Regions from separate parts of the Arthrobacter pigmenti genome, predicted to be linked through region 1. Evidence: riboswitches for the same ligand, from Rfam matches in the RefSeq annotation. Region 1 holds a riboswitch; the other holds the start of a gene.

Region 1 (11,819 bases):
GCGCTCACCCAGTCCACGCTGAGCATCACGACCACCGTGATCAGCGTTGCCGCGAACAACTTGGAGAGCGGGTTGGCTTTCGGAAGCAGCCGCCCGGTCAGTTCCGGGGTGAGGACGTCCGTGCTCATGCTGACACCTTCGCCGCAGATCCGCCGACCACAAACGTGCGGGACCCCAACGCGGCTGTGAAGTCGCGGTCGTGGGTGACCGACACAACGCTGGTTCCGCGCGCTATCTCTTCGGCGAGCAGTGCCACCAGTTCCGCCCACGTGTTCGCGTCCTGGCCGAAGGTGGGTTCATCGAGGATGAGGATGTCGGGGCTGCTGGCGAGCATCGAGGCAACAGAGAGACGCCGCTTCTCACCGCCCGAAAGCGTAAAGGGGTTGGCCTTGAGCAGCCCGGTCAGACGCAACCGTTCAGCGATCGGGTCCACCCGGCGTCGTACCTCTGCCTCATCGGAGCGCGCGACCCGGCGCGGCCCGAACTCCAGTTCCTCAAGCACCGTGTGGGTGAGGAACTGGTGTTCGGGCTCCTGGAAGACCGTGCCGATCCGGCTGACGAGTTCGGCCGACTTCCACGCGTGCGGCCTCTGCCCGGCGCCGCGTGAAAGCGGATCAAGCGCCGAGAGGGTTCCGCCGCGCGGCCGGAGCAGCCCGGCCAGCGTGAGCGCGAGCGTTGACTTGCCCGCTCCGTTCGGGCCGAGCACGCTAAGCGCAGCACCGGCCTGAAGGGTGAGGTCCACGCCGTCGAGCACTGTCGGTCCGCGCTTTGCCCGCGCCACCGAAAGGTTGCGGGCCTCGAGCAGATCCACACCGGTGTTCGTTTCCACCAACGGCACGGCGGGATGGTGGCCCGGCACCCAGACACCGGCTTCGATGAGGCGGTCGCGGGTGCCCTGCTGCTGAAGGACGACGTCGGGACTTCCGTCCGCGAGGATGCCGCCGTTCGAGTCGAGCACCACGATACGGTCAACGACGTCGGCCCACACCTCCACGCGGTGTTCCACCACCACGAGCGTGGCACCGGTACGGTCAAGGACGCGTACGACGGCGTCCCTCACCTCCAGCACGCCGGCTGGGTCCAGGTTGGCGGTCGGCTCATCGAGCAGCAGCAGTCCCGGCTGCATGGCCAGCACTGCGGCCAGGGCGAGCCGCTGCTTCTGTCCCCCGGAGAGCGCCGTCGTGGGGTGGTGGAGGGGGACGTCGAGGCCGACGTCGTCCAGTGCGCGGGTGACGCGCGGCCAGATCTCGTCCCGCGGTACGGCCAGGTTTTCGGCGCCAAAGGCCACCTCGTCCCCCACCCGTGCGAGGACCAACTGGGTGTCGGGATCCTGCAGCACGAGGCCTGACCGACCGCGCGCATCAGCCGGGTTGTTGCCATCAATCGTCAGCTCGCCCGATTGCTCCCCTTCATCCTGATCTCCCAGCACACCGGCCAGACCATGCAGAAGCGTGGATTTCCCGGCGCCGGAAGCACCGAGCAGCAGGACGCGCTCGCCGGGCTCGATGCGCAGATCAATGTCCCGCACAGCCCAGCGGGCACGTCCCGGATGCCGCCAGCCCCACCCGCTGGCTGAGATGGAAGCGCCCACCTTAGACGTCGGCTGTCCGGCCGGAAGCGAAGGACGAAAGCACGCCGGTCTTCGCGAGGCCGCGCGTGGCGAGCCAGGGCAGCAAGCCGGCAAGAACCACACCGGAAATGGCCGCGAAGACCCCGTACATGAGCTTGTGATCCAGCGTCCAGACGGAGTTGTACATGATGTTCTCGCTCACTGCGAGGAAGAGGCCCGCGCTCAGCCCGGCCAGCAGCGCCACCCCGATGTTCCACCGCTTGTAGAGGAAGAGTGCGAAGATCAGCTCTGCGCCGATGCCCTGGATGAGCCCGGACAGCAGGACGGCAACGCCAAACTGGGTACCGATCAGAGCAGAGACCGCAGCGGCGACAACCTCGCAGTAGATCGCCGCTCCCGGCTTGCGGATGATGAGGCCGCCGAGCACGCCGGCAATCAGCCAGCCGCCCGAATACAACCCATTAAGCGGCGGATACGCAAGGGTCAGGGCGGAAATTCCGCTGTAACCGGCGGACCACGCGAAGAACACGACGCCGACCGCGACCGCAATCACTGAGGCGACGACGATGTCCACGACGCGCCACTCGTAGCGCCGGCGGGATGTTGATGATGATTTCGATGACTGTGCAGTAGTCATGGTGGAATCCTCCTGAGTACAGGAGGGGAAGGCATCCCGGCAAGCCGCCGGCAGCCCTGAGAACTCGACTCCCTTCGCCGGTACTAGCCGGATCAGGTTCGAGGGTCTGCGGTGTTCCGCACTCTCAGCGCCCACCACAAGTGGCGGCGCTCCCCTGTCGTTGTTTTGAGCGATACCCACATTACACCCGGACGGGGCATCACGCGTGCGGCGCTGGCCGTCGTCGTCGTTGCGCCTACCCAAACGACTCCTTGCTTCGCTCGGCGCGGGCCCCTGCCAGTACGCTTATGACAAAAGCTAAGCCTACTGAAGGAGGGCACCATGAATTCGATCTTCAAACTGATGGGTGTAGGGCTGGGAATTGTCTCCGGGCTGATCGGTACCCAGGTGGTCGACCTCATCTGGAAGCGCGTCACCGGCAATGAGCCGCCCAAGGACAAGGAAGGGCTTGAGAACAGTCTTCGTTCGGCGCTGGTCTTCGCTGTGATCTCAGGTGCCGTCAGCACCACTATCCGCGTGCTGACCAACCGCACCACGCAGAAGGCGATCCACCGCTACCAGCGCACCCGCCACCTCACCTAGAAGGCATCAGCCCCCCGGCGTCGGACCGTTTTCTTCCCGACGCCGGGTGGCTGCGCGTTCAACCACCTCGTCGAGCTCGTCCATGCTGAGCAGATCCTTTCGCAGGTGCTTGGTCCGGTAGCCTGCGCGCCCCACCATGTGGGCAGAAACGGGCGCGGTCAGGAGCTGGAAGATCCAGCACACAATCAGTACGGGAACCAGCGCCCAACTGCGCAGTTCCACCGCGATGGCCAGCAAAAAGAGCAGCAGGCCCAGCACCTGCGGCTTGGTTGCGGCATGCATCCGGCTCATCAGATCCGGAAAACGCAACAGCCCGACGGCGGCGGCCAGGGACATGAGCGCCCCGCCCAGCAGCAGGATGGCAGTGATGACATTGAGCAGGGTATCCATCGGTTCCACTACTTCCTGTCCGTCACGAACCGTGCCACAGTCACGGAGGCGATGAATCCGATGATCGAGATCGCCACGAGAAGCACCAGGTTGTCCGTGTGGCGGTTGAACACCATGTCGACAGCCAGCGCCCCGCCCACAATCGCGAGGAGAACATCGACGGCGAGCACCCTGTCGAGGATCGACGGGCCCACGGCCGCCCGGTAGATGGCGCACAGCGCTGCAACGCCGAGCATGACGGCGATGATGCCGACCACAACACTCACGGATGCTCCCTTCCATCCCTGACGGGCGCACTACCCGCGCGCAGGTTCGCGAGGTCCTCGCGGGATCCCATGACGCGGATCAGCCACTCTTCGGTCCGTTGGACGTTCCGGCGGATCTCCTCGGCGTCTTCGGCCGTGACCACGTTCAGGCAGTGCAGGTAGAGGGTGGAGGTCGATCGGTCCACCTCCACCACGAGCGAGCCGGGAATGAGCGAGATCGCGTGTCCGGTTGCCGTCACCAGCAAATCCGAGAGGCTGCGTAGCCGTACCGCCACTACCGCGTTCTTGAGGCGCGGACCCTTGGTAATTGCCAGCCAGAACACCTGGAAGCTGGCAACCACCAGTTGGTACAGGAACCGTCCCGCAAAACCGGCAGCGTAGAAGAGGTTGAACCGGCCGCTCAGCTCCACCGGAGGCAGGTAGAGCAGATTCGCCACGGCAAACGCGATGATCGCTCCGAAGACCAGGTTGCCCAGGCTGAAGTCCTGCCACAGCGCGCCCCAGACCAGAACCAGCCAGATCAGCAGCGGCAGTTCAACGCGCAGCGGTATTCGTTGGCGGATCATGGGGTCGCCTCGGCTTCTTCCATTGCGCCCTCGCCCAGGACGGCGTCGACATAGGGCGTGCGTTCCAGCATCTGTTGCGCTGCCTGGTCGCTGAGCGTGAACAGCGGCCCGGCCAGTACCGTCAGAGCAACCCCCAAGGCAACCAGCCCGATCGTCGGACCCACCATGGTGCGCGGCAGGAGGTGGACCGGCTTGCGGCCTGCGAACCGGCCGGTGCTGTGCGCAGTGACTCGGCTTGACGTCCTGATCGCGGAGCCGTCCTCCTTCTTCACGAGGAGGATCGGATCGGGGTGGGTGGCGTCCTCCGGCCTGCGCCAGAAGGCACGGTTCCAGACCCGTGCGATGGCCAGCAGCGTAATCAGGCTAGTGAGGACACCCGCTCCGACAAGCACGTACGCGATCGGCGTTCCGAGTTCGACGCCGGCCTGCAGCAGGCCGAGTTTGCCGAGGAAGCCCGAGAAGGGCGGTATTCCGGCCAGGTTCATTCCCGGAATGAAGAACAGCAGCGCGAGCACCGGTGAAATCTTTGCGAGGCCACCGAGCCTGTCCATGTTGGCGGTTCCGCCGCGGCGCTCGATGAGCCCCGTGACGAGGAAGAGGCTGGTCTGCACGGTGATGTGGTGCGCGACGTAATACACCGCCGCCCCGAGTCCGATCACGGTGGACACGGCCAGGCCGAACACCATGTACCCGATGTGGCTCACCAGGGTGAAGGAAAGCATACGTTTGATATCCGACTGCGCGAGCGCACCAAGAATGCCCACAACCATGGTCAGCAGCGCAACCACCATCAGCAGCGTGTTGATCCGGTCACCGGGGAATAGCAGTGTCTCGGTGCGGACCATCGCATAGACGCCCACCTTCGTCAGCAGTCCGGCGAACACCGCGGTCACCGGTGCAGGCGCCGTTGGGTAGGAGTCCGGCAGCCAGAAGGACAACGGGAACACCGCGGCCTTGATGCCGAACGCGACCAGCAGCATCAGGTGCAGGATCATTTGGGTGCCGTGGTCGATGTCCGCCAGTTTCAGCGAAAGGTCTGCCATGTTGATGGTGCCCGTCGCCGCATAGATCATGCCGATGCTGATCAGGAACAGCATCGAGGAGACCACACTGACGACGACGTACGTCACCCCCGCGCGGATGCGCGGGGTGGTGCCGCCAAGGGTCATGAGGACGTAGCTCGCGGTCAGAAGGATCTCGAACCCGACATACAAATTGAACAGGTCCCCGGCGAGGAAAGCGTTGGAAACACCTGCCACCAGGATCAGATATGTCGGGTGAAAGATCGAAATGGGACCGTCTTCATCCCCATCTGTCATGCCCTGACCCGTTGCGTAGATGAGGACCGCCAGGCTCACCGCGGAGGACACCACAAGCATCAGGGCCGAGAACTGGTCCACGACCATAGTGATGCCGAACGGCGCTGCCCAGTTCCCCACGAACACCGCGGTGGTGCCCTGAGTGCTGGTATTCACGAGAAGGAATACTTCAATCAGCAGGGTGACGCTGAGCGTGGTGATGCTGACGGCCCGCTGTGAGCGGGAGTGGCGGATAAGCACGAAGGCCAGCGCCGCACCGAGGAACGGCAGGACCACCGCGAGCGGCGCGAGGTTCGCTATGTTCATCGCTCCTCCTCGGTGCTCGTGGTCAGGTGCCTCTGCGCGCCGGGCGCTTCCTCTGCTTCTTCGACCGGCGTGAATTCTGTGGTTTCCAGGGGGACCTCGGCGTCGTCCTCAGCATCGAAGCTGCTCTGGGATGCAACGCGCCGGTCTTCGATGTCGTCCTGGACTTCGTCCTGGCGGCCGAGGACCCAGGACCGGTAGATGATGCCGAGCATGAACGCTGTGACCGCGAAGGAGATCACGATCGAGGTGAGGATGAGGGCCTGCGGTAGCGGGTCATTGTATTCCTCGGCCGGAATATCGGCGGCGTACAGCGGCGCTTTCCCGGCAAATCCGCCGGCTGAGAGCAGCAGCATGTTGGCACCGTTCGCCAGCAGGATCAGCCCGAGCAGTACCCGGGTGAGGCTGCGTTCGAGAAGCAGGTAGATGCCTGCGGCGAAGAGTGCTGCCATGACTACCAGCAAGGTGATGTTGACGCTCACCGGGCCACCTCTTCTCCCGGCTCGGAATGCTGTTCTTCCTTGAGGGCGTCGATGCCTACCGGCCTGGTCATGTTCTTGCCTTCGCTGCGCTCGTCAATCTCGGATCCAAGGCTGCGCAGAACGTCCAGCACCAGTCCCACCACCACCATGTACACACCGATGTCGAAGATGGTGGAGGTCACGAACTTGATGTCGCCGAAGACCGGCCAGGTTGTCTCGATGATCGCGCTCTGGAACACCTCGCCGCCCAGGAAGACCGGAACAATCGCCGTCAGGGACGCGGTTGCCAGCCCCGCACCGAGCAGCAGCCCGGCGCTGATCGGCGTGGCCTCGGCTAATTCGAACCGTCCGCCGGCCAGGTACCGGATGGTGAGCGCGAGCCCGGCCATCAGCCCGCCGGCGAAGCCTCCACCGGGCAGGTTGTGCCCTGCCAGCAGCAGGTAGATCGAGAAGATGATCACAGAATGGAACAGCAGCCGTGTGACCACTTCGAAGATGATGGAGCGTCGTTCAGGCGCCAGTGTCCGGCCCGCGACCAGCCAGGCGTCCCTGGCCGACGTCGCGAACTTCTTGGCCAACTCGAGTGCCGCCGCCTCCCGGCCGTACTCGGCGATCGGTTCCTGGTTCCGGTCCACCGAACCGGTCTCGATGTTGTCCGCACGCACCCGCCCGTCGCTACGGCCGCGCACGAAGATGAGGCTGGCAACGCCGGTCGCAGCAATGGCGAGGACGCTGATCTCCCCGAAGGTGTCCCAGGCCCGGATGTCCACCAGGGTGACGTTAACAATGTTCGCGCCGCCGCCGTCGTCGTACGCCAACTGCGGAAAACTCAGGGAGATGGGCTCGGCAACGCGGGAGGCCATCGCCGACATCGCAATTGCCGCCATCACCAGGCCGAACGAGATCCCGAGCACCGCGCGCAGCACCCGGTACTTCCGCCCCGGCTCGCGTTGCCAGAGCCGCGCCGGCAGCGAGCGCAGGGCGAGCACGAACGCCACCATCACAATGGTCTCGACCAGCAACTGGGTCAGCGCAAGATCCGGTGCGCCCTGCAGCGCGAAGATCAGGGCAATTCCGTAGCCGGTCAGCCCCACCATGATGACGGCCATGAACCGCTTGGTCGCGCGGAGTGCGGCGAAGGCACCGAGAACAATAACGACGCCGGCAATGGCCTGGGCGGGCGAGTCAGCCAGGTGCCACTGATCGGGCACAGGCGCGTCGAAGAAGATCAGTGCCGAGAGTGGCGTGACGATCGCCATGGACAGGATGACGAACAGGTAGAACGCCAGCGAACCTCGCTGGGTGCGGCCCGTGATCCACACCGCGACATCGTCAAGCACCCCGATGACGTCCTTGTAGGTCTTCTCCGCGTCGGTCTTCCGGGCCAGCCGAAGCTGTACTGCTTCGAACCGCTCACGCAGCAGGAACAGGACGGTGCCGCCGGCGATGGTCCCGAGCGAGAGGAACAACGCCGGGCTCAGGCCGTGCCAGAGCAACAGGTGCGGCGTCTGCTCCCCCGGCGGGAAGGCTGTGAGGTAAGGCTGGACTGCGGCGTCGAGCAATGCGGGCCAGAGCCCGAAAACCACTGATGCGAGAGCAAGCAGTGCCGGCGCGAACAGGAAGGACGGCTCGACCCGCTTGAACGGCGTAGGCTCGCCGCCTTTGGCGCCGAAGCCTCCCCACACGAAGCGCGCGCTATAGGCGAAGGTCAGGATGGAACCGAGCACAATGCCGACCAGCAGCACTACACCCACCGGGCCTTCCTCAGCTCGATGGACAAACGCTTCGAGGACCGATTCCTTGGCGACGAAGCCCAGCAGCGGTGGAATGCCGGCCATTGATGCTGCGGCTATGGCAGCGACGACGGCGAGTATGGGGGCTGACCTGGCAAGCCCCGACAGTCCGCGGATGTCACGGGTGCCCGACTGGTGGTCAATGATGCCGACCACCAGGAACAGGGTGGCCTTGAAGAATCCGTGGGCAAGAAGGAGGCCAAGGCCGGCCAGCGCGCCGTCCTGCCCGCCGAGCCCTACCACCATGGTCAGGAAGCCCAACTGGCTCACTGTCCCGTAGGCGAGCAGCAGCTTGAGATCGTGTTGGCGCAGGGCCCGCCAACCGCCGAGGATCATGGTGGCCAGTCCGAGCGTCATCACGAGGACGAACCACACCGTGCTGTCCGAGAATCCGGGCGCGAGACGGGCAATCAGGTAGATGCCGGCCTTGACCATGGCCGCGGCGTGCAAATAGGCGCTGACCGGGGTGGGCGCCGCCATGGCTCCGGGAAGCCAGAAGTGGAACGGCACGAGCGCGGACTTGGACACGGCACCGACCAGTATCAGCACGATCGCGACATCCACAGCCGTTCCGGTGAGCGTCTCCGCGCGGGCAAGGATGTCCGAGAGCCGGTAGGTTCCCGCAGACTGGCCTAGCAGGATGAGCCCCACCAGCATGGTCAGCCCGCCGAGGGTTGTCACTATCAGGGCCTGCAGTGCTGCCCGCCTGGCGGCCAGACGGTGCCTTGAGTACCCGATCAGCAGGTAGGACAGCACGGTGGTCAGTTCCCAGAAGATGAAGAGCAGGATGAGGTCGTCGGCGATGACCAGGCCAAACATGGCGCCGGCGAAGGCAAGCAGTTGCGCGCCGAACGGACCGATGTTCGGTTCATCCTGCTTGAAGTAGCGCGCGCAGTAGAAAAGGACCAGCGCGCCGACACCGAGGACGAGGATGCTGAGTACAGCGGACAGGGCGTCCATCCGAAAGGCCAGTTCCAATTGCAGCTGCGGAATCCAGGGAACGACGACGGACGGCGGCGCGTTGGGCTGGCCGTTAGCGGCAGTTTGGACCGCCGCGGTGTAATTAGGGAAGGTGGCAATGAGCCAGGCGAATCCGGCGGCCGGCACTGCGGCCAGGATGTAGAACGCCGAGCGGCCCAGCCGGCGGAAGATCAAGGGCGCGATCGTAGCCATCGCAAACAACGCGACGAGTACGATGAGCACGATGATCTCCTGATCTCTCTTCAAGACGAGACGGTCAGCTGACGGTCAAGGGCTTGCGTCTATTCTACCCGGGGAATACGCTGTGCCGCGGCCGGTTCCGCCCATCGCTGATGAGGTAGGTACGGGGAATAAAGCCGAATCTCAACCTGTTGTACGCCTGCAGCAGATAGCATGCAGCCTATGAGCACGGCATCGCGAAAGCCCACGGCACGTCTTCTCACCAAGCCTGTGCTCGCCTGGGCATCCTGGGATTGGGGATCGGCCGCGTTCAACGCCGTAATGACCACCTTCGTCTTCACCGTGTACCTGACCTCGGACGCCTTCGGCGGCGAGACCTACGCTTCCGAAGTTCTGGGCTGGGGTCTTGCGGTTGCCGGCCTGCTGATTGCCCTGCTTGCGCCGGTGACCGGTCAACGCTCAGACGTCGGAGGCCGCCGGAAGCTTTGGCTGGGAGTCAACAGCCTCGTCGTCGCGCTCCTGACCGCGATGTGTTTCTTTGTCTTCCCGAGGCCCGAACTGCTTATCTTCGGCGTTGCCCTCATCGCGGCCGCAAACATCTTCTTCGAGTTTGCCGGCGTGAACTACAACGCCATGCTCGCCCAGATCTCCACACCGCACAGCGTGGGGCGAATCAGCGGGTTCGGTTGGGCGATGGGTTACGTCGGCGGGATTGTTGCGCTGATTATTGTGCTGATCGCGTTTGTGCAGCCGGTGGTTGACTGGTTCGGATCGAACACTGCCGACGGCCTGAACATCCGCCTGGTTGCCGTGTTCTCCGCGCTCTGGTTCCTTGCGTTCGCGCTTCCGGTCATGTTTGCGGTGCCCGAGATTCCGCGCCAGGAACGTGCGGACAAACTGGGGTTCCTCGCCTCCTATGAGCTGCTCTTCCGCCGCATCAAGGCGATCTACCGCACCAGCCCGCACACCATCTTCTTCCTGCTCGCGAGTGCGATCTTCCGCGACGGCCTGGCGGCAGTCTTCACCTTCGGCGGGATCATCGCTGCGGGGACCTTCGGATTCGAGCTCAGCGAGGTGATCCTCTTCGCCATCGTGGGAAATGTGATTGCCGCAATCGGTGCGGTGATCGGCGGATTCTTCGATGACCGCGTCGGCCCCAAGCTGGTCATCATCGTCTCGCTGATCGGGCTGCTCATCGCCGGGACCGCGGTCTTGGTGCTGGGCGCATCGACTTACGAGGTGTTTGGCGTCCAGTGGACCGGCGACACCACGTTCTGGGTGTTCGGGTTGATGCTGACCCTGTTTGTGGGTCCGGCGCAAGCGTCCTCCCGGGCATACCTGGCCCGACTCTCCCCGCGGGGCGAGGAGGGTGAAATGTTCGGGCTCTACGCGACCACCGGCCGCGCCGTCAGCTTCCTCGCGCCGGCCCTGTTCTCGCTCTTCATCGGGATCTACGGTGAACAGCGCTTCGGGATTATCGGCATCCTCGTGGTGCTGTTCGCCGGACTGCTGGTGCTGCTCCCGGTGAAGCCGCCCGCGAAGGTGGCGCCCGCCGTCGTACCCGCGCCCTGACTACACGGGAACAAGCTGGACAGGCCCGGGAGTAACCTGGAAAAGGGTGAGGGAAATGCCCCTCACCTTTGTCCAGATTACTCCCCCACGGCGACGGCGGAACGTGAGGAATCTAGGCGTGAGGCACTGACGCGGGTACCTCGGCGCCGGCCTCCTCGTCGCGGATAGAGGTCCGGTGGAAGTTCAGGTGGCTCCGCGACGCCGTCGGGCCACGCTGCCCCTGGTAACGGTTGCCGTACGCACCCGTGCCGTAGGAGTGCTCAGCCGGTGAGGTGAGCTTGAAGAAGCAGAGCTGCCCGATTTTCGAGCCCGGCCACAGCTTGATGGGGAGGGTTGCCATGTTGGAAAGCTCGAGCGTGACGTGGCCGGAGAACCCCGGGTCAATGAAACCGGCGGTGGAGTGGGTCAGCAGGCCGAGCCGCCCAAGGGATGATTTGCCCTCAAGGCGGGCGGCGACGTCGTCGGGAAGTGTCACCTGCTCATAGGTGGAGCCGAGGACAAACTCGCCCGGGTGCAGGATGAAGGGCTCGTCCGCGGCGACCTCCACGAGCCTGGTCAGTTCCGGCTGGTCCTCTGCCGGGTCGATGTGCGCGTACTTGTGATTGTCGAACAGGCGGAAAAACCGGTCGATGCGCACGTCCACGCTCGAGGGCTGGACCATCTCGGGATCGAACGGATCGAGCGCGATGCGCCGGTTGACAATTTCGGTTCGGATGTCGCGGTCGGAGATCAGCACCGTCTAAAAATACCGCACCGGCTACTTCCCGATCTCCGTTCTTACGGCGAACAGCTCCGGGAAGAAGGTCAGCTCCAGCGCCCGCTGCAGGAATCCGACGCCGGATGATCCGCCGGTGCCGCTCTTGTGGCCGATGGTGCGCTCCACGGTTTTGAGATGGCGGAACCGCCAGAGCTGGAAGTTGTCCTCCAGGTCCACCAGTTCTTCGCACGCCTCGTAGACGTCCCAGTGCTCGGCGGCGTGCTCATACACCAGCTTGTACACCTGGACCAGACCGGGGTTGAACTCGTGAGCCTGTGTGACGTCGCGGTGGAGCAGTTCGTCCGGAACAGCGTACCCGCGGCGGTGCAGGTAGCGGACGAACTCGTCGTAGATACTTGTCTCACCCAGCAGGCCGGACAGGAGCTCAAGTGCCTGGGGATCGCTCTCGAACACCTGCAGC
Region 2 (11,819 bases), 1.4 Mb from region 1:
AGACGCAGCAGGACTCACTTATCGGCAACGTGTACCTCGGCAAGGTCCAGAACGTGCTACCCAGCATGGAAGCGGCGTTCATCGACATCGGACGCGGGCGCAACGCCGTGCTGTACGCAGGCGAGGTCAACTGGGATGCTGCAGGCCTTGACGGACAGCCACGGCGGATCGAGCTTGCGCTTAAGTCGGGGGATTCGGTGCTCGTTCAGGTCACCAAGGATCCCGTCGGTCATAAGGGTGCCCGTCTGACCAGCCAGATCTCGTTGCCGGGCAGGTACCTGGTCTATGTACCGGGAGGCTCGATGACGGGTATCTCGCGGAAACTCCCGGATGTCGAGCGCAATCGCCTCAAACGGATCCTGAAGGACCGGCTCCCGGAGAACGCCGGAGTCATTGTGCGGACCGCCGCCGAAGGTGCCAGCGAAGAGGAACTCACCCACGACATCAACCGGCTCAGGTCCCAGTGGGAGACGATCGAGGGTAAGGCATCGTCAACCAAGACGCTTGCCCCGGAACTGCTCTATGGGGAGCCGGACCTGACAATCAAGGTTGTCCGCGACGTCTTCAACGAGGACTTCTCGAAACTCATCGTTTCCGGTGAGGAAGCGTGGGACACCATAGAGGCATACGTCATGTACGTTGCCCCGGATCTGGTTGGCCGGCTTGAGAAGTGGACCCAGAACGAAGACATCTTCGCCGCACGCCGGATCGATGAGCAGATCCATAAGGCACTGGAGCGCAAGGTGTTCCTGCCCTCGGGCGGATCACTGGTCATCGACCGGACAGAAGCAATGACCGTTGTGGATGTGAACACCGGCAAGTTCACCGGGAGCGGCGGCAATCTGGAAGAGACAGTCACCAAGAACAACCTTGAGGCGGCCGAAGAAGTTGTCCGGCAGCTTCGTCTCCGGGACATCGGCGGCATCATCGTCATCGACTTCATCGATATGGTTCTCGAAGCGAACCGCGATCTGGTGCTGCGGCGACTGGTCGAATGCCTCGGCAGGGACCGCACCAAGCATCAGGTAGCCGAGGTTACCTCGCTCGGGCTCGTGCAGATGACGCGCAAGCGGATGGGCACAGGCCTCCTCGAGGTCTTCGGTGAGAACTGTGAGCACTGTGCCGGCCGCGGCGTCGTCACGCACGACGAGCCGGTGGAACACCGCCGTCACGCTGTGTCTTCCGAGAATCACCAGCAGCATCTGCGCCAGGAAAAGATGTCCCGCAGCGAACGCAAGCGGAACCGCGTCAAGAACCAGCCGCAGGAGGAGCAGCCGCAGGCTGCCGAGCCAAAGGCCGACGACGCCGAACGCCAGGCACGTGCCGAAGCAGCACGTGCCGCATTGGCGAACATTGCTGCTGCCACTCATGCCGCGCACGAACATGAGCACGAGCACGAGGGACACACCGAACAGGTGGCGGCATCGGGCGCCGTGCTCACGATCAACGGTGAGAAGGTAATCCTGCCACGGGCGGAATCGGCGCCTGTCTCCACCAGGGAAGAGCCGCGACTGACGCTGGAAAGCCTTACGGAAGCCTTCAACCGGTACCCGTCGGCCGAACCTGTGGCTCGGCCGGAGGCATCAGTCGAGGCTCCGCGTGGCCAGGAACAGTCCGTCGCTCCGGCACAGGAAGCACAACCTGGTTCCCGCGGACGCCGCGCAAGGCGCCACCGGTCCGCCAGCAGCGCTCAGGGCTCTGCCTCGGACGCCACGATCGAACGCAGGGCCGCAGAGTCCAACGCTGCAGCGGGCGCGCAGTACGTAGCCAAGGTGCACAGGGATGCGCCCAAAGAAACCCCTGCTGAGGAGCCGATGATCCTCGGGGTCGGTGTGCCGGCCTCCGACCTCTAAGTCCCACAGCGGCTACAGGGCGCGCCGTTCCGCGAGGGAAGGCGCGCCCTGCGCTGTGTAGGACGGTCAGCCCGTTGCCGCAGCCTCACGGCAGGCAGGTTCGCACGCCTCCGGCGCTGGGATAGGGTAGACGCAGTGACACGCGGTGCCGGCACCTGCCGGCTGAGATGAAACGCGTTGAACCTGATCTAGAGATGGCCGCCGTCCGGTGGTCCTTGGCCTAGCGGAGGGATGTCGCGAATGAGTATTCGCACGCTCATGCAGCACACAGTAGATTTCCAGTCCACCGTACCCGGGGTACGGACCGTTCCCCGCGTGCTCAGCATCGCAGGCACCGATCCCACCGGCGGTGCAGGGATCCAGGCGGACCTCAAAAGCATCGGCGCCCACGGCGGGTACGGCATGGCTGCCGTCACTTCCCTCGTGGCACAGAACACCCGGGGCGTGCGCAGCGTGCACACCCCGCCGTCCTCGTTCCTTCGTGAGCAGCTCACTGCGGTGAGTGACGACGTCGTGATCGATGCCGTCAAGATCGGCATGCTGGGGGACACACAAACCATTCAGACGGTCCGGGAGTGGCTGCCGCAAGCGGGCGGCGCCGTCGTCGTTCTTGACCCGGTGATGGTCGCTACCAGCGGTGACCGACTGTTGGCCACTGACGCGGAAGACGCCCTGCGGGCGTTGGTACCGCTTGCTGCGCTGGTAACGCCGAATGTTCCTGAACTCGCGGTTCTGCTGAACGAACCGGTCGCGACAACGTGGGAAGACGCGCTCGAGCAGGGAAAACGGCTCGCTGCCGCCACGGGCACGGTTGTGCTGGTGAAGGGTGGGCACCTTGGAGGTACGGGCTGTCCTGACGCACTGGTTGAGCCCTCGGACGGCACCCTGGTGGTGACTGAGGTCGGCGGTCCACGGGTGGCAACGCGAAATACCCATGGCACCGGCTGCTCCCTGTCCGCCGCGTTGGCGACCGTGCAGGTTCGTACCCACAACTGGCACAGGTCGCTGGTGCTGGTGAAGGACTGGCTACGTGGTGCCCTGGAACATGCGGACGAACTCGAAGTCGGCCAGGGCAACGGGCCGATTCACCACTTCCACGCAATGGGCATCTCCGACACAGCGAATTCCCGGCCCTTCAGCGAGCAGGCCTGGGAACTCACCGCGCAACACCGTGCGGCCATCGGCACCCTGGGGTTCGTGACATCGCTGGGAGATGGAACGCTGCCAGCGGACCAGTTCGCCTACTACCTCGCGCAGGACGCGCTGTATTTGCGGGACTATTCGCGGGTATTGGCCCGCGCAAGTTCCCTCGCTCCCACTGAGGCTGAACAATTGTTCTGGGCAAGCGGGGCGAAGAACTGCCTTGAAGTGGAATCCGAGTTGCACCGGACCTGGCTGTCCGGTCGCGAGACCATGCCCGAACAGGGCCCGGTCACCAAGGCCTATGTAGATCACCTCCTCGCGGCATCCGCCAACGGGAGCTACCCGGTTGTGGTTGCTGCTGTACTTCCCTGCTACTGGCTGTATGCGCACGTGGGCAACACGCTCCACGCGCAATGGACGGCGGCGGGAGCCGGGCGGGAGCACGCCTACGCAACCTGGATGGAAACCTACGCCGACCCGGCGTTTGCCGAGGCGACATCGCAGGCAATCGCCTACGCGGACGCGGCCTTTGCCGGTGCTTCCGGGCACGATCGGCGCGCCATGCTGGCCGCTTTCGAAGCGTCCGCCTGGTACGAACACGAGTTCTTCGACGCGCCGACTCGCCTTGATTTGCGGGAATCCGCGAAATTGCCGTAATCTTGATCTTCGGTGCAGGCGCCCTCGTATGACTAATTCCGGGCGCCGGGACACCGCAAGTGCACAAGCACCTCCGGCTACGCTCATTTTCAGCGTACGGTCCCGGAGACAGTATGCAAACAGTTTTGATCGTCGAGAGAAGTGAGTTCCCAAGTGGTGTACGCGATTGTCCGCGCAGGCGGCCGCCAAGAAAAGGTTTCCGTGGGAGACCTCGTTACCCTTGACCGCGTCCCCGGTGAGGCCGGCACCAGCTTCCAGCTGCCTGCTCTCCTTCTGGTCGACGGCGAAAAGGTAACGTCAGCAGCAAAAGACCTTGCGAAGGTCACTGTTACTGCCGAGATCGTGGAGAACCTCCGCGGTCCCAAGATTGTCATCCAGAAGTTCAAGAACAAGACCGGCTACAAGAAGCGCCAGGGCTACCGTTCAGAACTAACCAAGGTCAAGATCACGGGGATCAAGTAGCCGTTACCGGTTACTCATCCACTGGTTTTCAGTTTCAGTAGAAGGCAGGCATAACAGATGGCACACAAGAAGGGTGCGAGTTCCACTCGCAACGGTCGCGACTCCAACGCCCAGTACCTCGGCGTGAAGCGCTTCGGCGGTCAGGTCGTCAAGGCAGGCGAAATCATCGTCCGCCAGCGCGGAACCCACTTCCACCCCGGCGCCAACGTTGGACGTGGCGGAGATGACACGCTGTTCGCCCTCGAGGCCGGAGCCGTTGAGTTCGGTACCCGCCGCGGGCGCCGCGTCGTCAATATCGTGGGTGCGGCAGCGGAGTAGTACCCGCAACCGCACACCGCGCGTGAGCACCAGCTCAGATTTATCGGTGGGGTGAGCCAGCAAGGCTCGCCCCACCTTCTTTTAAGCCGGATAGAATCGGCATCGATGTGACATTTCCAAGAGGAGTACACCGTGGCAAGCTTCGTTGACCGGGTGGTTCTGCATGTCTCCGGCGGTACCGGCGGACATGGCTGCGTCTCGGTCAAGCGGGAGAAATTCAAGCCACTGGGCGGTCCCGACGGCGGTAACGGCGGCGACGGCGGTGGGGTGATCCTCCGCGTGAATCCGCAGACCACCACCCTCCTCGACTATCACCACGCACCGCACCGCCATGCCACCAACGGCGGCAACGGAATGGGTGACTGGCGCGAAGGCCGGAAGGGCGAAACGCTGATCCTTCCCGTGCCGGACGGCACCGTGGTCAAGACGCGCGACGGCAAAGTTCTCGCCGACCTGGTCGGGGCGGGGACCGAATACGTTGCAGCTGCCGGCGGCCAAGGGGGTCTCGGGAACTCTTCGCTTTCCTCCCAGAAGCGAAAGGCTCCGGGATTCGCGCTGCTTGGCATTCCCGGTGATGCACGGGACGTTGTCCTGGAGCTCAAATCCATCGCAGACATCGCCCTCGTTGGATTCCCGTCAGCCGGAAAATCGAGCCTGATCGCCGCCATGTCGGCTGCCCGTCCGAAGATCGCCGATTACCCCTTCACCACGCTTCGGCCGAATCTGGGTGTCGTTGAAGCCGGCGAGGTGCGGTTCACCATCGCGGACGTTCCCGGGCTGATCGAGGGCGCGAGTGAAGGCCGGGGGCTCGGCCACGACTTTCTCCGGCACGTGGAACGCTGCGCCGCCCTGGTGCACGTCCTCGACTGCGCCACGCTCGAATCGGAGCGGGATCCGCTCAGCGACCTGGAGATCATCGAACGCGAACTGGAGCGTTACGCGGTGGACATGAGCTACGCCGGACCCGGTGGCGAAGTCATCCCGTTGAACGAACGTCCGCGCCTCGTTGCCCTGAACAAGGTAGACGTCCCGGACGGGCGCGACATGGCACAGTTTGTGCGTCCGGAACTGGAATCCCGGGGTTACCGCGTGTTCGAGGTGTCAGCGTCCAGCCATGAGGGACTGCGCCAACTCGGCTTCGCCATGGCCGAGATCGTGCGCGACGCCCGGGAAAAGCTCGAAGCCTTGCCGCCCGTCGTCGTCCCTCCCGTCCTGCGTCCCCGCGCAGTCAACGAAAAGGGCTTCACCATCCGGCGTGAGGAAAAGAACCTGGAACCCCTTTTCCGTGTATTGGGCGAAAAGCCTGAACGTTGGGTGAAGCAGACCGACTTCACAAATGACGAAGCCGTTGGCTATCTTGCCGACCGGCTCGCTAAATTGGGTGTCGAGGAACAGCTCTTCAAGAGCGGAGCCAAGCCGGGGGACACGGTGGTGATCGGCGAGGGTGACGGCGTCGTCTTCGACTGGGAGCCAACCATGATGGGCGGGGCTGAACTCCTCGCTTCACCTCGCGGAACTGACCTCCGTCTCGCGGAGTTCGTGCGTCCAACACGTGAAGCGAAACGCGATGACTACCAGAGCCGCAAGGACGCGCGCGCAGCAGCCCGCGACGAACTCGAAGCCGAGCGGAAAGCCGGGATCTGGACCGAATCGGTGAACTACAAGAACTCCCGAGCAGCCGCAGCATCGGCTGACAAGGACGCTCCTGCCGACGAAGACTGACAGGCGCGCGAATCGGCCGAAACCTGAAAGCAAGACCCCGACAGAAGGAATAGATGACCGCAAAGCGCTCTCTCAAGACCCGATCCGGACTGGCCAAAGCCAAGAGAATTGTTGTCAAAGTAGGTTCATCCTCACTCACTTCACTCTCCGGAGGACTCTCCGACGAAGCGCTGTTTGCACTCTCTGATGTGCTTGCCGCGCGCCACAATGAAGGCACCGAAGTCATCCTCGTATCTTCCGGTGCGATTGCGGCAGGTCTGGCGCCCCTCGGCCTGGCCAGGCGGCCCAACCAGCTCTCGTCCCAGCAGGCCGCGGCCAGTGTTGGCCAGGGCCTCCTCATGGCCCGCTACACCCATGCGTTCGGTGCCCACGGCGTGACCGTGAGTCAGGTGCTCCTGACCCTGGATGACCTGATGCGGCGAAGCCACTACGCGAACGCCCACCGCGCCATGGAGCGGCTGCTGAATTTCGACGTCGTCCCCATTGTCAACGAGAACGACACCGTCGCCAGTTCGGAGATCCGGTTCGGCGACAATGACCGGTTAGCGGCGCTCGTTGCCCACCTGGTGAAGGCTGATGCGCTGGTTCTGCTGTCCGACGTCGACTCCCTGTATGACGGACCGCCCAAGGAAGGCGCCAAGCGGATCCCGGAGGTCCGCGGTCCAGAGGACCTGGAAGGGGTGAGCATCGGCCGGACGGGTAAAGCCGGGGTCGGTACCGGCGGCATGGTCACCAAGGTCGAGGCAGCAACCATCGCGGCCGCCTCCGGTATCCCGGCCCTGGTAACCTCGGCTGCGAACGCTGGGCCGGCGCTGGCAGGGGAAGACGTCGGCACCTGGTTCAGCACAGCCGGCCGCCGCCAGCCGATCCGGCTCCTGTGGCTTGCCCACCTGGCGCGCATCCAGGGGACGCTTACGCTCGACGACGGCGCCGCGAAGGCTGTGGGGGAGCGGCGGCGATCACTACTGCCAGCAGGCATCATCTCGGTCAGAGGCGAGTTCGAGGCGGGAGATCCGGTGGAGATGGTGGACCGTAGCGGCGCTCCGATCGCGCGCGGACTCGTCAATTACAGTTCCTTCGAACTGCCCCGGATGCTTGGCAGATCCACGCGTGAACTGGCCCGCGAACTGGGCAGGGAATACGAGCGGTCGGTAGTCCATGTGAACGACCTCGTGGTCCTGAATACTGTTGCGCCGTCCTGAGCCCGCTGGGGTTCCGGGGCGCCGCTCGATAGAATTGCCTGATGACTGACGTGACAACACAGCAGACTGCCCATCCGACCACCACCGACACCGCTTCAACGAAGCAGCCGGAACCAGCTGGAAACGTTGAGCAGGCTGTGCACGCCGTTGCGGATCGCGCCAGGACTGCCTCACGGCTGATAGCGCGGGCAAACCGTGCCCACAAGGACAAGGCATTGCAGGCAATCGGCGAAGCTTTGGTAGCCCGCCGGGACGTCATCCTCCGCGCAAACGAGGTGGACCTCGAGGCCGGAGAAGCGAATGGCACATCCAAGGCCCTGCTTGACCGGCTAAGCCTCACCGAGGAACGGATCGCGGGCCTCGCCGCTGCCCTGGAGAACCTTGCCGGCCTGCCGGATCCCGTAGGAACTGTTGCCCGTGGGCAGACCCTGCCCAACGGCGTGCGCCTGCGTCAGGTACACGTACCCCTCGGCGTCGTCGCGGCCATCTATGAGGCGCGCCCCAACGTCACAGTTGATATCGCCGGACTGGCGCTGAAGAGCGGCAACGCCGTAATCCTTCGGGGTGGAAGCGCTGCCGCGAATACCAACGCCGCGCTGCTTGGGATCATCCGTGATGCCCTTGACCGCACCGGACTGCCGGCCGACGCCGTGCAGACCGTCGACGAGTACGGGCGGGAGGGGGCCAACGTCCTTATGAAGGCACGCGGCCGCGTGGATGTCCTGATCCCGCGCGGTGGCCACGACCTCATCCAGACCGTGGTCACGAATGCCGCGGTTCCCGTCATCGAAACGGGTGAGGGCAACGTCCACATCTACCTCGATGAAGGCGCTGACGAGGAGATGGCAGTTGAGATCCTCCTCAACGCCAAGACGCAGCGTCCCAGTGTCTGCAACACGGTCGAGACGCTCCTGGTTCATAAGGACGCGCAGGCAGCGCCCGCAGTACTCAAGGCCCTGGCGGAAGCGGGGGTACGAATTCATGCAGACCCACGGATCCAGGAAGTCCTACCCAGCGGCGTGAGCGCGGAAACTGCCAACGACGACGACTGGGCGCGTGAATACATGGACCTCGATATCGCGGTGGCAATGGTCGATTCCGTGGATGATGCGCTTGAGCACATCAGGACCTGGAGCAGCGGCCACACTGAGGCCATCATCACCAACAACCTGGCCCGCTCGGAGCAATTCATTGCGGGGGTTGATTCAGCTGCGGTCATAGTGAACGCCTCTACACGCTTTACCGACGGCGGTGAGCTGGGACTCGGCGCCGAGGTGGGAATCTCCACACAGAAAATGCACGCACGCGGACCGATGGGCCTACGTGAATTGACCACCACCAAGTGGATCATCCAGGGCGACGGTCACATCCGCCGGTAGCCGCCGGCCTGCCGGGCGGGGCGTGGGCGGTTCGAGCGCCGGAAAGTTAGCGCGTACCATAGTAGGGAACCAAGCGCTGGCCCGCGCCCGGTAGGCGGGCCCATCTATGATTGTCAAGGGGAGAAGAATGCTGACCATCCTCAACGTCGCAGTCGTTGCAGGCGAGACCGCTGAACATCACACAGAGCTTCCCATGCCGGCCATCGCGTACGGCGGTATCATCATGGGTGCGCTTCTGCTGCTGATGTTCGCAACCATTGCCTTCACGAGTCTGGGCCACCGTCACGAGGCCGTAGAAGAACACGCCGACCCTCATCGCCAGCACCCGAACAAGCACGATCACGGCGAAGCCTCACAGCACTGATTTCCTTGACTGTTCCTTCCGAAACCACCGCCGGGCATGGGATCAGCCCGAACGCCCCGGCGCGCAAGGGGTCTTCCCGCTGGCGGTTGGGTGTCATGGGTGGAACGTTCGATCCCATTCACCACGGACACCTGGTCGCAGCAAGCGAAGTAGCGGCCGCGTTCAATCTGGATGAGGTTGTCTTCGTGCCTACCGGGCAGCCCTGGCAGAAGAACGCCAAGGAGGTCAGCCCGGCTGAGCACCGCTATCTCATGACGGTGGTCGCCACGGCTTCGAACCCGAGTTTCACAGTGAGCAGGGTGGACATCGATCGTCCGGGGCCAACCTACACGATCGATACTCTCCGGGACCTTAGGGCAACACGTCCGGATGCGGAGCTTTTCTTCATTACGGGAGCGGACGCCATGGCGCAGATCCTGTCCTGGAAGAATGTCGACGAGCTGTGGTCGCTGGCTCATTTCGTGGGGGTCACCAGGCCGGGTCACGAATTAACCAGTCGCGGCAAGGACGTAAGTCTCATGGAGGTGCCTGCAATGGCGATCTCCTCGACAGACTGCCGCCGACGGGTCTCCGCCGGAGAACCGGTGTGGTATTTGGTACCGGATGGTGTGGTCCAATACATCGCCAAGCACGGGCTCTACCGGAAAGAGGGATCCATCTCGGAGGATTCGTTCCAAATTGGCAAGTCCGTAACTACATGACAACCATCGGGTGAAGAAGTAATGAGCAATGGTCACGAGTCCGCACGAAGCCGGAGGTCCCTCCGGCAAGCGCGCGAGAGGCCTGCCGAGGATCAGTCGCAGTCCCCGGACGTGCGGGGACTGGAGCAACGCGGTTCTTCCGGTTCGGACAGCGCACCGGGACCGGTAGGCACAACAACCGAACGCCGAAGCCGTCGGGCAGCTAATGCGCCCGTGGACGCCCCGTCGCCAACGCAGCCGGGGGAACGTGTTTCCCAGGCGCGTGCCCGCAACCGCGAAACTCTTCGTAGCTACCGGGCCCTGGCCGACCAGCAGCAGGAACGGGAGCAGAACGTCCCCACCCGGCGTCAGCTTCGTCTCCAGCAGCAGGCGGCTGCCCGTGCACAAGATCAGCAAGCGTCTCCCTCCGAGGCTCCCACCGCTGCAGGTCCGCCGGACACCGATGCGGCTGAGCTCGGCGAGATGACGGTCGAACAGGCGCTTGCTGCGCGCCAGGCGATCATCGGGCAGGCTCAGAACCAGGTCGCGATGATGGAAGCGGCGGCGAAGGACGATCCGTTCTCCGTAGATCTGGAAATACTCGCGCAACAGAAGGCGCTTGCTGAACGCGCCGCGATCCTCAACACCCGTGCGCAGAAGATCCAGCAGCTTACGCAGGAGAACCGGCAGCGCAAGCCGGTGCTGAATGACCCCACAACGGCGCACAACCTTTCGATCGTTTCCCCGGTGGAGTTCGCGCGTGGTCCGCGGTCGGAGGATCCGTCCTCACCCGCACCGTCAACGTCGCACATCCCAGTGGTCACCGGTGCCATGCCGAAGCTTCACGAAGGGCCCGGCGGAACGGTGGCTCCCGCCGTCGTACCGAAGAGTCCTGCCCCGCATGAGCGGGTGGTCCAGCCGGTGGTCACCGCCCCGGCCGTGCCCAGCCAGGAGCCGCTGTCCGCACTGTCCCCCGATTCCGCAGGGCGGTCCCGTGTGCTTGCGCAGGCAGAGGCTATGGTCCGCGAGCAGCGTCGGCCAGGCTCCGACGGCGCAACACCCATCCGAGCCCGCAGCGCTTACGGACTCGAGCCGCTCGATGCAATGACCGCAGGGCTGGCCCGTGTGCAACGCATGCGGATAGTGCAGTATTCAGTTGTTGGTTTGGGCGCCCTGGCGCTCATTACCGGAATCATGATGATTGTTGGCGGCTTTGGCGGCTGACCACACTTTAGGAGATCAGTGAGCGCATCGGAATCGTCCATCGCGATTGCCCGCACCGCAGCACGCGCGGCGTCGGAGAAAATTGCCCAGGACATCGTGGCCATGGACGTCAGTGAGCGCCTGGCTATCACCGACGTATTTCTCGTTGCCTCGGCGCCGAGTGAGCGACAGGTAAACGCCATCGTTGACGGCATCGAGGAGGAGCTGGCCAAGCAGGACCTCAAACCGGTCCGTCGGGAAGGGCGAAGCGAAGGACGCTGGGTGCTGCTCGACTACGCCGAAGTGGTGATCCACGTGCAGCATCAGGAAGACCGCGTGTTCTATGCGCTTGAGCGCCTATGGGGCGACTGCCCGGCCGTGGATCTCCAGCTTGACGACGCCGTGCGTACCGGCGTCGGAGAGACTGAGTGAGTTCACAGACTGCCGACACGGCAGCCGGGGACTCACGGCCAACAGCACGGCGAATCATCTTCTGGCGGCACGGACGTACGGAATGGAACGCCCGGCGTCTGTTTCAGGGGCAGGAAGATATCCCGCTCGATGATCTCGGACGCAGGCAGGCTGCTGAGGCCGCCGCCGAGTTGAAGCATTTCTCCCCGTCACTCATCGTTTCTTCGGATTTGACCCGTGCCTACGACACGGCGGCCGAGTTGGGTGCGCTCACCGGGCTGTCCGTTGAGGCTGATGCCCGGTTCAGGGAAACGTATGCGGGCCGGTGGCAGGGACTAGCCTTCGATGAGATCAATAGACGATTTCCCGAGGAGCAGCAGCTCTGGCACGAGGGCGACCCCACGATTGGTGCAGGCGGTGGGGAG

What was found. A riboswitch is a leader RNA that binds a small molecule or an ion and turns the genes downstream of it on or off. The one in region 1 is predicted to bind thiamine pyrophosphate.
Region 2: it holds a riboswitch for thiamine pyrophosphate, as region 1 does, so the genes downstream of both, thiD (bifunctional hydroxymethylpyrimidine kinase/phosphomethylpyrimidine kinase) here and BJ994_RS12965 (ECF transporter S component) in region 1, are expected to answer to the same signal.

What each region holds. Positions count from the first base shown of each region.
Region 1 is NZ_JAATJL010000001.1:2,776,493-2,788,311, forward strand. It holds gene BJ994_RS12955 (energy-coupling factor transporter transmembrane component T family protein) at 1-128, opposite strand, end outside; gene BJ994_RS12960 (ATP-binding cassette domain-containing protein) at 125-1,591, opposite strand; gene BJ994_RS12965 (ECF transporter S component) at 1,593-2,207, opposite strand; TPP riboswitch at 2,260-2,373, opposite strand; gene BJ994_RS12970 (DUF4235 domain-containing protein) at 2,529-2,789, shown strand; gene mnhG (monovalent cation/H(+) antiporter subunit G) at 2,796-3,179, opposite strand; gene BJ994_RS12980 (MrpF/PhaF family protein) at 3,188-3,415, opposite strand; gene BJ994_RS12985 (Na+/H+ antiporter subunit E) at 3,442-4,011, opposite strand; gene BJ994_RS12990 (Na+/H+ antiporter subunit D) at 4,008-5,636, opposite strand; gene BJ994_RS12995 (Na(+)/H(+) antiporter subunit C) at 5,633-6,115, opposite strand; gene BJ994_RS13000 (Na+/H+ antiporter subunit A) at 6,112-9,111, opposite strand; gene BJ994_RS13005 (MFS transporter) at 9,283-10,641, shown strand; gene dcd (dCTP deaminase) at 10,754-11,377, opposite strand; gene BJ994_RS13015 (tryptophan 2,3-dioxygenase) at 11,399-11,819, opposite strand, start outside.
Region 2 is NZ_JAATJL010000001.1:1,342,476-1,354,294, forward strand. It holds gene BJ994_RS06145 (ribonuclease E/G) at 1-1,853, shown strand, start outside; TPP riboswitch at 1,985-2,102, shown strand; gene thiD (bifunctional hydroxymethylpyrimidine kinase/phosphomethylpyrimidine kinase) at 2,094-3,653, shown strand; gene rplU (50S ribosomal protein L21) at 3,807-4,115, shown strand; gene rpmA (50S ribosomal protein L27) at 4,173-4,433, shown strand; gene obgE (GTPase ObgE) at 4,566-6,155, shown strand; gene proB (glutamate 5-kinase) at 6,209-7,357, shown strand; gene BJ994_RS06175 (glutamate-5-semialdehyde dehydrogenase) at 7,399-8,736, shown strand; gene BJ994_RS06180 (hypothetical protein) at 8,864-9,100, shown strand; gene nadD (nicotinate-nucleotide adenylyltransferase) at 9,142-9,801, shown strand; gene BJ994_RS06190 (hypothetical protein) at 9,823-11,004, shown strand; gene rsfS (ribosome silencing factor) at 11,023-11,415, shown strand; gene BJ994_RS06200 (histidine phosphatase family protein) at 11,412-11,819, shown strand, end outside.